One region of the Brevibacterium sp. LE-L genome, then DNA from elsewhere that is predicted to be linked to it. Evidence: predicted binding sites of a transcription regulator. Region 1 holds the regulator's gene; each other region holds the start of a gene.
The links. The regulator HspR, encoded in region 1, represses chaperone genes until heat shock. The targets are predictions, from matches to a motif close to AAGTTGAGTCNNNNNGACTCAACTT.
Positions count from the first base shown of each region.

Region 1 (4,181 bases):
TGGTCCGCGAGGCCGAGGAGCACGCAGAAGAGGACAAGAAGCGCCGTGAGGCCGCCGATGTCCGCAACAATGCTGAGAACCTCGCCTACCAGACCGAGAAGCTGCTCACCGACAATGCCGACAAACTCCCTGAAGAGATCAAGACTGAGATGCAGGGCGACGTCGACGCTGTCAAGGAAGCGCTCAAGGGCGAAGACGAGGACGCAGTGAAGACCGCCTACGACAAGCTGATGGAAAACCAGCAGAAGATCGGCGAAGCCATCTACAACCAGCAGGGTGGTGCCGAAGGCGCCGCAGCTGCCGGTGAGGGTGCCGCCGAGTCCGGTGCCGATGACGACGTTGTCGACGCCGAGGTTGTCGACGAAGAGGATGAGGAGAAGAAGTAATGACTGCCGAGGGCAACGACGAGTCGTCCGAGGAGCCAGGCTTCACTTTCAGTGACAAGCGCCGGGTCGATCCGAACACCGGTGAGGTCCGTCCCGAGGCCGACGCACAGTCGGCCTCGGCCGAGGCCGGCGAGGAGCCGACCGCGGACCCGAACGCCGAGCAGGCCGAGACCGCTTCCGCGGCCGATGCCAGCGACCTCGGTGTCGACATCCCCACCGATGCCTCCGGCCTCGAGGACACGGAGCCGGCGGACGAACCCGAGCCGGGATCGGAGGCCGCAGCGCACCTCGCTGACCTCAAGCGCATCAACGCTGAGTACGCCGCCTACCGGATGCGTGCCGAACGCGAACGCGAACGTGCGGCGCTCGGCGGCACGATCAAGGTCGTCGAGGCGCTCATCCCCGTGCTCGATGAGGTCAAGCTCGCCCGCGAGAACGGCGATGTCACCGGGCCTTTCGAGACCCACGTGGACAAGCTCGTCGACTCGCTGGCGAAGCTCGGCGTCGAACAATACGGCGAGGTCGGCGAGGAGTTCGACCCGAACGTCCACGAGGCGCTCATGCAGCAACCCTCGGACGAGGTGGAGAGCCCGACGATCTTCCTGGTCATGCAGCCCGGATACCGGATCGGGGAGCGCATCATCCGCGCCGCCCGGGTCGGTGTCCAGCAGCCGGAGGACTGAAACGACCACGATCGCCGAGGCGGCCCCCGGTCCCGTTCGTCAGTTCACTGACGTACGGGGTCGGGGACCACCTCGGCGGCGGTCCGGATCTTCGGGGCAGCGTCCCCGGGGATGCGGATTGTGAGGAGACAAGTGAATACAGTGCTGACAGGATTGATGGGAAGGAAAGGAGGTGCCAGGTGAATACCGGACCTCAGAATGATTGGTTCGACAAGGACTTCTACAAAACCCTCGGCGTCTCCAAGGATGCTTCCGACGCCGAGATCAAGAAGGCCTATCGCAAACTCGCGCGCAAGTATCACCCGGATGCGAATCCCGGTGATGAGAAGGCCGAGGAGAAGTTCAAGGAGATCGGGCAGGCCCACCAGGTGCTGTCCGACAAGGAATCGCGTGCCCAGTACGACCAGGTCCGCGCTATGGGCGGCGGTGCCCGGTTCAGCGCCGGATCCGGTGGGCCCGGCGGTGCCGGTGCTGGCGGATTCGAGGACGTATTCTCCGATCTCTTCGGAGGTGGCGGACGCACCCGGACCCGCACGACATACGGAGGCGGAGGCGATGTGCCTCCGGATCTGGCCGATCTGCTCGGCGGATTCGGCGGCGGTGGCGGCTACGGCGGCGGATTCGGTGGGGGCTACTCGCCCCCGGTCAAGGGTGGCGACATCAAGTCGACCACGACGCTGTCGTTCACCGAAGCGATCGACGGTGCCTCGGTGAAGCTGAACATGCCAGGCGGCAGACCGCTGACCGTGCGGACTCCGATCGGTGTCAAGGACGGGCAGAAGATCCGCCTGGCCGGCAAGGGCAAAGCCAGCCCGAACGGCGGCGAGGCCGGTGACGTGATCCTCACGGCGAACGTCAAGCCGCACCCCGTGTTCACCCGTGACGGCGACAACCTGCGCATAGATCTGCCGGTCAGCTTCGACGAGGCGACCCTCGGCGCCGAGGTCAAGGTGCCAACTTTGGGCGGGATGCCGGTCAAGGTCAAGGTCGCACCGGGGACACCCTCGGGCCGAACCCTGCGTGTGCGCGGCAAGGGCGTGAAGACGAAGAAGGGCACCGGCGATCTCCTCGCGACGGTCGAGATCGTGGCGCCGAAGAATCTGTCCGATGAGGCCAAGGCGGCTGTCGAAACGTTCAAGGCCGCCACCGAGGGCGAGGATCCTCGGGCTGGCCTGCTGGATCGGGCTAAGGCCAGTTGAGGTGGTGAATCACAATGCACATTTCATCGAGTGCTGCGGTGTATGTCATCTCGGTGGCCGCGGATCTGGCGGGGATGCACCCGCAGACACTGCGGCAGTATGACCGCTTGGGCCTCGTCACTCCGGAACGCACCGCGGGCCGCGGGCGGCGCTACTCGGGTCAGGACATCGCCAAGCTGCGACTGATCCAGCAGCTGTCCCAGGACGAGGGAGTCAATCTCGTCGGGATCAAGAAGATCATCGATCTGCAGAATCAGGTCGATGCTCTCAAACACCGCAATGAGGAGCTCGAGGCCGAGGTCCGTTCGCGGATGACGGCGCAGGAACGCGAGGCTCGCGTCTTCGCCGCCGGCACGGTGGGTGGAGATGTCGTCTCGATCTCGCGGGGGCGTCGCCCGCGGGGCCGCCCCGAACCGGGTGCTCTGGTGCTGTACAACCGGTATCGACGCGGCTGAGCCGGCGGCAGCCGGACAGGGACACGACGACACACAGAGACGCTGCGACACTGAGAACTGCGACACTGATCTCTGTGAACGAGAAAGAGAAGGTCCGTCAGGTCGCCGACAGCGCTGATACGGCGGCCCAGGAAGCCGCTGACAGCCGCTGGTTCGAGCGGGTGGCTCGTGCCGGCTTCCTTGCCAACGGATTGGTCCATGCCATCCTCGGTGCGACTGCTATAACGATCGGGCTCGGTCAGGGCGGGGGAGACGCCGATCAGGCCGGGGCCGTCGGCCAGATCGCTTCACAGCCGTTCGGCATGGTGCTGATCGTCATCTGCTTCCTCGGCTGTGCGCTGATGGCGTTGTGGTGTCTGGTCAATGCGTTCTTCGGCTCGGCATCGCTGCGTGGCGCAGGCACTCGAGACCCGCAGCAGAAGCAGGGGAGGAAGCAGTGGATCGACTTCTTCACAATGGTCGCTTCTGCCGTTGCCTATGTGGTGGTTGCCGCGACCTTTTCCCAGTTCGTCTTCGGAGGGGGAGCGGACTCGGGCAAGACGAGCTCACAGGACTCGACGACCGTGGCGAAAGCACCGGGTGGACTGTATGTCCTCATGGCCGTCGGCGCCGTGATTGCGATCATCGGCATCGTGTTCAGTATCAACGGACTGCGACGGAAGTGGAAAGAGGAGCTGCGTCGGCCGCGCAGCACGATCACTCGTTTCCTGGTCGGATTCACCGGCGTCGTCGGTTATCTGGGCAAAGGTGTGACGCTGCTGTCGGTGGGCATCCTCGTTGCGGCCTCGGCGGCCACCGGTGATCCGGAGGAGTTCACTGGAATCGACGGTGCGCTCAAGGGGATGCGCGACCAGCCCTTCGGGCCGTGCCTGCTGCTGGCCGTGGGGCTCGGTCTGATCCTCTACGGAGCCTTCCTCGCTCTGCGCTCGAGGTACGACCGCATGAAGTGAGCTGTCTGCTGCCTCCCCTTCTGACGACTACAAGAAGAGCGCGAACCCGGTCGGGTTCGCGCTCTTCTTTGTCTCACGCCCAGCTCAGTCGAGTTCGGGCGATTGTTCGCAGTTCGTCGCTATCAGATCTCAGCGGGATCCTGGGCGACCTTCTTGCGGCGCATGGTCAGTGCGACTGCGACTCCACCGATGAGGAGGAGACCTGCACCGCCGACGAGGCCGGTCAGCTCGGTACCGGTGCGGGGCAGGTCGCCGCCGTTGCCGGCATCTCCATTGTCGCCATCGTCGTTTCCGTCTTCGCCGCCGTCGCTGCCGCCTGCATTGGCATCGTCGCTGACGGAGAACTCACCGGTCAGTTCGTCATCGCCACAGGTGACGGTCACATCGTAGTCGCCGATGTAGGCCGAGGCGTTGGAGGCGCTGGTGCCGTAGACGTTGACGCTGGCCTTGCCCTCGTCGTCAGCCTTGACGGTCTTGTCGAAGGCGGTGACGTTCGACTCGCCCTTGG
Region 1 is NZ_CP189759.1:609,465-613,645, forward strand. It holds gene dnaK (molecular chaperone DnaK) at 1-386, shown strand, start outside; gene ACQE2J_RS02675 (nucleotide exchange factor GrpE) at 386-1,069, shown strand; gene ACQE2J_RS02680 (DnaJ C-terminal domain-containing protein) at 1,249-2,268, shown strand; gene ACQE2J_RS02685 (heat shock protein transcriptional repressor HspR) at 2,283-2,723, shown strand; gene ACQE2J_RS02690 (DUF1206 domain-containing protein) at 2,798-3,673, shown strand; gene ACQE2J_RS02695 (LPXTG cell wall anchor domain-containing protein) at 3,796-4,181, opposite strand, start outside.

Region 2 (4,181 bases), 1.7 Mb from region 1:
GCTCATGTCCGTGGCCGCCGGCCCCGATCCGCTGTGCCCTCGGTCCTGTCCGGAGCCCGGCAGCGTGTTCGACCTTCCTCAGTTCGCTCTCGGCGCTTCCCACTCCCCCGACCTCACCGGAGTCAGGGTCGGGTTCTCCCCGGATCTCGGCGGGCTCTTCCCGGTCGCCGAGGAGGTGGCCCGGATCGTTGCTGACAGTGCCGGCGTCTTCACCGATCTCGGTGCGGACGTCGACGACACGGTTCCCGACCTGCGCGACGCCGATGAAGTCTTCGGTGTCCGCCGCGCGCTGGACTTCGTCGGATCCTGGGGGCGGCTGGCTGCGGCCCATCCCGACCAGATCAAGGCCTCGGTCCGCTGGAACATCCGCATGGGGCTCGATCTCACCGGCGCCGAGGTGGCCTCGGCGGAGGCGGCCCGTGCGCGTCTGCACAGCGTAGTCGAACGATACTTCGCCGACCATGACGTGCTCGTGCTCACAACCTCTCAGGTGCTGCCCTTCGACGCGGGCATCGAATACCCGACCGAGATCAATGGCGTGCAGCTGGAGAACTACCTCGACTGGATGCGGTCCCTGTGCCTCATCTCGGCCACGGGCTGTCCGGCGATCTCCGTCCCTGCGGGCTTCTCCGCTTCGGGACTGCCGGTGGGCGTGCAGATCGTCGCCAGGCCGGGCGCCGATGTCGATCTGCTGCGCATCGCCCACGCCTTCGAAGTCGCCACCGGGCACCACGCTTCACATCCGCGGCTCTGAGGGCGAGTGCGCAGAGGTTTGGCAAACCTGCGTGGAGTTTGCCGAGCCTTTCCACACTGGAACGGTTCTAGAAAAGGTGTCACTATATTCTTGTACAGGCGGAATCGATCCGCTTGAGAATCGCAAAGGAGTAACAGATGCACCTGAGCCCCGCCATGCAGAAGGTCCTCAACGAGCAGGTCACCCTCGAACTCGAGGCCTCGCTGGTCTACCTGCAGCTGTCGATTCAGCTCGACGACCTCGACCTCCCCGGAATGACTCGCTGGATGCGCGCCCAGTCCGAGGAAGAGCAGGTTCACGCCGCCAAGTTCACTCAGCACTGCCTCGACCGCGGGTTCGCTCCTCAGATCGGCGATATCGCTGCTCCGAAGGTCTCCGGCTCGCAGCCGATCGACTTCTTCAAGGCCGCACTGGCCCATGAGGAGAAGGTCTCCGAATCCATCCGCAACCTCTACCGCACCGCTCAGGCCGAAACCGACCTCGACGTCCTGCCGCTGCTGCACTGGTTCATCGACGAGCAGGTCGAGGAGGAGTCGAGCATCTCCGAGATCATCGGCCGCCTCGAGCGCGTCGGCGAGGACGGATCGGGCGTGCTGCGCATCGATTCCGAACTCGGATCGCGTCACCCCGACATCACCGCCGACGGCGAGTGATCAGACCTCACGACGGTTGAGCCCGCTGCGCCCGCAGTGACGAAGGGCGGTCGATTCCCAGTGAATCGGCCGCCCTTCGTCGTTGCTGGAGACGAGACCAGAGCCCTCGGCTCGCTGGTCAGCGCACCGGAAGGAACGACTCCGCGAAGGACCGCCTCAGCGATGAGCACGGTGACGGCAGGCCGGTCACGCAGCACCCGAACCGGACTCGCAGAACTGTGAGTTTCATGAGTTCGGAATCATTTCAAAGTTGAGTGTGTTTGACTCAATAGAGCAACCGAACGAAAGGACGCACATGGCTACACGATTCGATCCCATCCGTGACCTCGACCGCTTCTTCTCCGAGGTCACTCGCACCCCGAACTCGACGACCCTGCCCATGGATCTCTACCGCGACGGCGAGGTCTTCATCGCCCGCATCGACATGCCCGGCGTCGACCCGAGCAGCATCGATGTCGATGTCGAGGACCGCACGCTCACGGTTCGCGCACGCCGCGAATCCGAGGTCGCGGACAAGGACGTGAAGTGGCTGACCCGGGAACGGACGAACGGCACCTACGCGCGCCAGCTCACGCTCGGCAACCGCGTGGCACTCGACCGCATCCGCGCCGACTACAGCGACGGCGTGCTCACCCTGACGATCCCCGTCGCCGAGGAGGCCCGCCCCCGGAAGATCACCGTGTCCCACACCTCCCCGTCCGGCAGCGCCGAGGTCGTCGAGTCGACATCGACCGACGGCGGACCGGCCGCTGACACCGCGACCGGCGGCTCTGCCGACTGATCGACCGGCAGATCCGACACGGCGGGCCGCACCTCGGGTGCGGCCTGCCGTTCGTCGTTGTCGGACACTCCTGCCCTTCCAGACAGCACCGCGCTCATGACAGCTCGAGCAGGTAGGCCAGACACATGTACGGGACATCCACGGTGCCTGAGACCGGATGTTCGTCGCGGAAGTATCCGCGCAGATTCGTCTCCACCCGGGTGCGGGTCGCTTCGTTCGATCGCAGCCAATAGGAGCGGGTGCGAGCGAGGTCGACGATGCCGTCGACGTCGAGTGGGGTCGTGAACTCGACGAGCCGATCGGCGATGAGTTCGAGCCCAGCACCCGGCTGCGGACGATACTGCGGACGGTAGACGTCACCGGCATGCATGATCCGGCTCAGACGAAGCACCCAGTCGACGCGCACGTCGAGCTGGTTGATGAGGATGAGCAGCCTGCCGCCGGGCACGAGGATCCGAGCGATCTCGGCGGCCGCGGCCGCCTCGTCGAACCAATGCCAGGCCTGCGCGACGGTGACGAGGTCGACGCTGCCTGCTTCCAGTCCCGTCGCTTCGGCCGTACCGACCCGACTGGGTGCTCGATTGCTCTCGAGTGCCACCGTGTCGGGGTCGACGGCAGTGACCTCGCTTCCGCGTTCGAGCAGCTCTCGGCTGAGAATTCCCGTTCCCGCGCCGAGATCGCACACCCGCAGACCGGCCCAGCCGTGTGTCCGGCCGGTGAGGGCGAGATCGACAGCGGACCCGGGATAGCCGGGACGGACCTCCTCGTAGATCTCGGCCTGGGCACCGAAACCGCGCCCGTGTGAGGCCCGCGCCCGTGGTCGCACCATCGTGTCCGCCTTTCGACTCATCGGTTTCGGCGCTCGACGTCACCGCTGTGCACAACTCTATCCTTGCCGCTCAGAACTGGGTCGATAGTCCACCGCGCCGGGCGGGGTCGTTAGGATGGAGGCACCGGCCCGATCCCAGCTCGAAGGAGCCCTCATGTCCTCACCGTCCGATCTGCAATCACGCCTCGATGAGGCGTCCGCCGCGTACGAGGAATTCGCTTCCCGTGGACTCAAGCTCGACATCACCCGCGGCAAGCCCGCTCCCGCACAGCTCGATCTCGCAGCCGATCTGCTCACCATGGTCTCCGGTGACGATGTGTTCACGCCCAGCGGGGTCGACACCCGCAACTACGGCGGCGCGGAGGGGCTCATCGAACTGCGCGAGATCTTCGCACCGCTGCTCAAAGTCCCGGCCGCTCAGCTGCTGGCCGGCGGCAATGCCTCGCTGACGTTCATGACCCAGGCCCTGACGTTCGCGCTCCTGCACGGAACCGCCGTCGACGATCGTCCATGGGGTCAGGGACCGCATAAGCTGCTGTGTCCCGTGCCCGGCTATGACCGGCACTTCACGCTGGCCGAATCACTCGGATTCGAGCTGCTGTCGATTCCCATGGACGATGAGGGTCCTGACCTCGCCGAGGCACAGCGTCTGGCCGAGGACCCCGCAGTCAAGGGGATGTGGGTGGTGCCGATGTATTCGAACCCCACCGGAATCACCATCACGGACAAACGCGCCCGCGAGCTGGCGCAGATGCCGGCCGCTGCCCCGGATTTCGCGCTGCTGTGGGACAACGCCTATGCGCTGCACCATCTGCGGGAGGACCATCCGGACAACGTCGACATCCTCAGCCTGTGCGCCGAGACCGGACACCCCGAACGTGCGTGGATCTTCGCCTCCACCTCGAAGGTCACCCATGCCGGTGCCGGTGTCTCGTTCTTCGGCGGAGGACCCGCCACCGTCGGCTGGATGACCGCGAACCTCGGCAAGGTCGCGATCGGCCCGGACAAGATCAACCAGCTGCGCCACGTCCGCTTCTTCACCGACTCCGCCGGTGTCGAGGCGCATATGCGCAGACACGCTGAGATCATCGCACCGAAGTTCGACGCCGTGCTCAAGGCCCTCGGAGACGGGCTCGGACCCGATGACCTCGCTCGGTGGACCTC
Region 2 is NZ_CP189759.1:2,324,447-2,328,627, forward strand. It holds gene ACQE2J_RS10365 (amidase) at 1-754, shown strand, start outside; gene ACQE2J_RS10370 (ferritin) at 892-1,407, shown strand; gene ACQE2J_RS10375 (Hsp20/alpha crystallin family protein) at 1,703-2,188, shown strand; gene ACQE2J_RS10380 (class I SAM-dependent methyltransferase) at 2,283-3,017, opposite strand; gene ACQE2J_RS10385 (aminotransferase class I/II-fold pyridoxal phosphate-dependent enzyme) at 3,172-4,181, shown strand, end outside.
Region 2: a site for HspR is predicted at 1,655-1,679, ahead of ACQE2J_RS10375 (Hsp20/alpha crystallin family protein). Genes of this name have one in related genera too.

Region 3 (4,181 bases), 120 kb from region 1:
GATCGACGATCGAGGCGAGCTCGGCCTGGCCGAGGGCATCGAAGAGCACGATGTCGTCAAGCCGGTTGAGGAACTCGGGCTTGAACGTCGCATGCACGACGTCGAGGACCTTGCTGCGCTGCTCCTCATTCGACAGCGAGTTGTCGACGAGGAACTGCGAACCGAGGTTCGAGGTCAGGATGAGAATCGTGTTCCGGAAATCGACCGTGCGTCCCTGACCATCGGTGAGCCGACCGTCGTCGAGGACCTGCAGCAGGATGTCGAAGACGGAGGGGTGCGCCTTCTCGACCTCGTCGAGCAGGACCACGGAGTACGGGCGACGGCGGACCGCCTCGGTGAGTTGGCCGCCCTCGTCGTAGCCGACGTAGCCCGGAGGGGCGCCGACGAGGCGAGACACGGTGTGCTTCTCACCGTATTCGCTCATATCGATCCTGATCAGAGCCTTCTCATCGTCGAAGAGGAAGTCCGCCAGCGACTTCGCCAGTTCCGTCTTGCCCACACCGGTGGGTCCGAGGAACAGGAACGAACCGGTCGGACGATCCGGGTCGGCGACACCGGCCCTCGAACGGCGGATGGCATCGGAGACCGCAGCCACGGCATCCTTCTGCCCGATGAGTCGCTGACCGAGGACGTTCTCCGCCCCAAGCAGCTTCTCGATCTCGCCCTGGAGCAGGCGTCCGGCGGGGATGCCCGTCCAGGAGGAGACCACCTCGGCGATGTCATTGCCTGAGACCTTGTCGGAGACCATCGGGTCCGAGTTCTGCCCGGCTTCGGCTTCCGCTTCGGCTGCTTCGGCCTCGGCGATCTCCTTCTGCACAGCGGGGATCTCTCCGTAGAGCAGACGAGACGCGGTCTCGAGGTCCGTGTCGCGCTGAGCCTTGTCGGCAGCGGAGCGCAGTTCGTCGAGCTTCGTCTTCAGCTCACCGACCCGGTTGAGGCCGGCACGCTGGGATTCCCAGGTCGCTTCGAGTCCGCGCAGCTCCTCCTCCTTGTCGGCGAGATCGGCGCGCAGGGCGTTGAGCCGTTCGACGGACGCGGAGTCGGTCTCCTTCGACAGGGCCATGTCCTCCATCTTCAGGCGGTCGACGGCGCGCCGGAGCTCATCGATCTCGACGGGAGCCGAGTCGATCTCCATCCGCAGCCGGGATGCCGCCTCGTCGACGAGGTCGATGGCCTTGTCCGGCAGTCGCCGACCGGTGATGTACCGGTTCGACATCGTTGCCGCGGCGACCAGGGCGCCGTCGTTGATCGAGACCTTGTGGTGGGCTTCGTAGCGCTCCTTGAGTCCGCGGAGGATCGCAATCGTGTCCTCGACACTGGGCTCGCCGACGAAGACCTGCTGGAACCTCCGCTCGAGGGCGGGGTCCTTCTCGATGTTCTCGCGGTACTCATCGAGCGTCGTGGCGCCGATCATCCGCAGCTCACCGCGGGCGAGCATCGGTTTGAGCATATTGCCCGCATCCATCGAGGAATCCCCGCCGGCCCCGGCACCGACGATCGTGTGGAGTTCGTCGATGAAGGTGATGATCCGCCCGTCGGCGTTCTTGATCTCCTCGAGCACGGCCTTGAACCGCTCCTCGAACTCGCCGCGGTACTTCGCGCCGGCGACCATCGCGGAGAGGTCGAGGCTGATGAGCGTCTTGTCGCGCAGCGACTCGGGCACGTCTCCGGCCACGATCCGCTGGGCCAGGCCCTCGACGACGGACGTTTTGCCGACGCCGGGCTCACCGATGAGGACGGGGTTGTTCTTCGTCCTGCGGGAGAGCACCTGAACGACGCGACGCACTTCCTTGTCGCGGCCGATCACCGGATCGAGTTTGCCCTCGCGGGCGACGGCGGTGAGATCGATGCCGAACTTCTCCAGCGACTGCATGGTCTCCTCGGGGTTCTCCGAGGTGACCTTTTTGCCGGCGCGCAGTTCGGGCAGAGCTGCGAGCAGCGCGTCCCGGCCGGCACCATTGGAGCGCAGGGCATCGCCGGTGCCGTCCTGGCCGGCAGCGGCGGCGAGCAGCAGGTGCTCGGTGGAGACGAACTGATCGCCGAGTGCGGTCATCTCCTCCTGCGCGAGATTCATCATCTCGAGCCCGGTCCGAGACAGGCTCGGCTGGCTGACTGAAGAACCGCTGACCGTGGGGAAGCCGCCGATCACGGCTTCGATGGCGGTGAGCACTCGCCGCGGGTCGGCGCCGACCTTGGTCAGCAGGGTGGCCGCGAGAGAATCGGGCTGGGACAGGAGGGCGGCGACGAGGTGCGCCGGTTCGACCTGGTTGTTGTGCCGGGCGACGACGTCGTTGACCGCAGTCTGCAGCGCCTCCCGGGATTTGGTTGTCATCTGTGCGTCCATGCGCAACTCCTTCGTGAAATCGTGTGCTGATCACAGCTCTCGAATGGGACAACACCAACAAAGTTGAGTCTATTCCACTCAACCTTGGATTTCAGCCGAGAATCTCGCCGAGGCGGCCCGCCGTCCCGTATCGCCGACACCAACGCGTCCGGCTCAGTTCGCGAGCACGGACTGGAGGTCGAAGCGGCGCAGGACCTTGTCAGCGATCTCCGGATCCGTGCCGCGTTCACGTCGGGCGGCGAGCACCTCGGCGCGGGCGGTCTGCATCGCCCTCTTCTGCACCTGCAGCATCTGCTCACGGTGTTCCTTGAACGCGGTCACCTGCTCGGAGTTCGCCTGGTCATCGGTGGTTCCGCTGAGCTGGTCGTGGAGGAGCTTGAACCTGGCCCGCAGCGGTTCGACCACCTCGTCGGGCAGGCTGTCGTCGTTCCTGATCTCGCGCATCGCCGCCTTGTAGGCGCGCATCGCGATCGCCTTCGTGGCCTGATGCTCCTTCTCCGCCTCGTCGTCGATGCCCAGGCCCGCCACCGCAGCGGGGAAGGTCAGTCCCGCCAGAACGAGGGTGACGAGCAGGACGATGGCCGCAGCGACGACGATGTAGGACCGGCCCGGAAACGGCATCCCGGATTGCGTGGTCGCGGGAATCGACAGGGCCAGAGCCACCGTGGCCAGACCGCGCATCCCGCCCCAGGTCATCAGGGTGGCATCGCGGACGTTCAGCGGAGCGGCATCGGGGTCGATCTCCCGGCGCTTGCGCTCGATGAGAGTGCCCAGGAGCAGCCAGATGAAGCGGACGGCGATGACGATGACGGCGATGAGCCCGCCGATGAGCAGCGCCCGCCCGAGATCGGCATGCTCGGATTCGATGATGAGACGCAGATCGAGTCCGATGAGGCCGAAGGCGATGCCGGTGATGAGCATCTCGAGGACCTGCCAGGTCGAGTTCTGGGTGACGCGTGCCGCGGAGTTGCCTTCCGTGTCGCGGCGACGGACCTCGAGTGCGGCGACGACGACGGCGATCACGCCGCTGGCGTGGAGGTGCTCGGCGACGAGGTAGACGCCGAAGGGCAGGACGAGCATCAGTGAGGAACGGGCGACCGTGTGGTCGATCTTCTCCATCACCCACCACGCCGCGAACGACAGGACCAGACCGACGGCGACCGCGACGGTGGCGGAGACGATGAATGACACAGCCAGATCTGCGTAGTCGACCTCGGTGCCGGCCAGCACCGCGGCCATCGCGGTCTGGAAGATGACCAGCGACGCCGCGTCGTTGAACAGTCCCTCGCTCTGCAGGGTCGACATGATGCGGCGCGGAATCGACACGGTGCCGGCGACCGCGTCGACGGCGACGGGGTCCGGTGGGGCGAGCATCGCGCCGAGGGCGATGGCCGCGGCGATCGTGATGCCGGGGATGAGGAGGACGGCGGAGCCTGCGACGGCGGCCACGGTCACCCCGACCAGGGCCACGGACATGCCGAGGATCGTGCGCCACCGGATCGCGAACAGTGCCCACGACGTCTTCTGCGCCGCGGCGAAGAGCAGGGGCGGCAGGAACAGGGGGAGCACGAGTTCGGGGTCGATGCCCACCTCGGCGAAGGTGGGGATGAAGGCACCGGCGATGCCGATGAGGACCATGAGCGCCGGCCACGGAAGTCTGAGTCTCTGCCCCAATCCGACCACCACCGAGGTAGCTGCTCCGAATCCGATGATCATCAGCAAAGTGGTCATGATGGTCCCTCTCGACTCCGCTGGACCCGCACCGGGAAGGCCGCGCGGACGGGGATGAGCGAAAACGGTCGACCAGATTCCGCGCTGCGAGCCTGACCTTTGGCAG
Region 3 is NZ_CP189759.1:484,907-489,087, forward strand. It holds gene clpB (ATP-dependent chaperone ClpB) at 1-2,344, opposite strand, end outside; gene ACQE2J_RS02145 (Na+/H+ antiporter) at 2,498-4,075, opposite strand.
Region 3: a site for HspR is predicted at 2,405-2,429, ahead of clpB (ATP-dependent chaperone ClpB). Genes of this name have one in related genera too.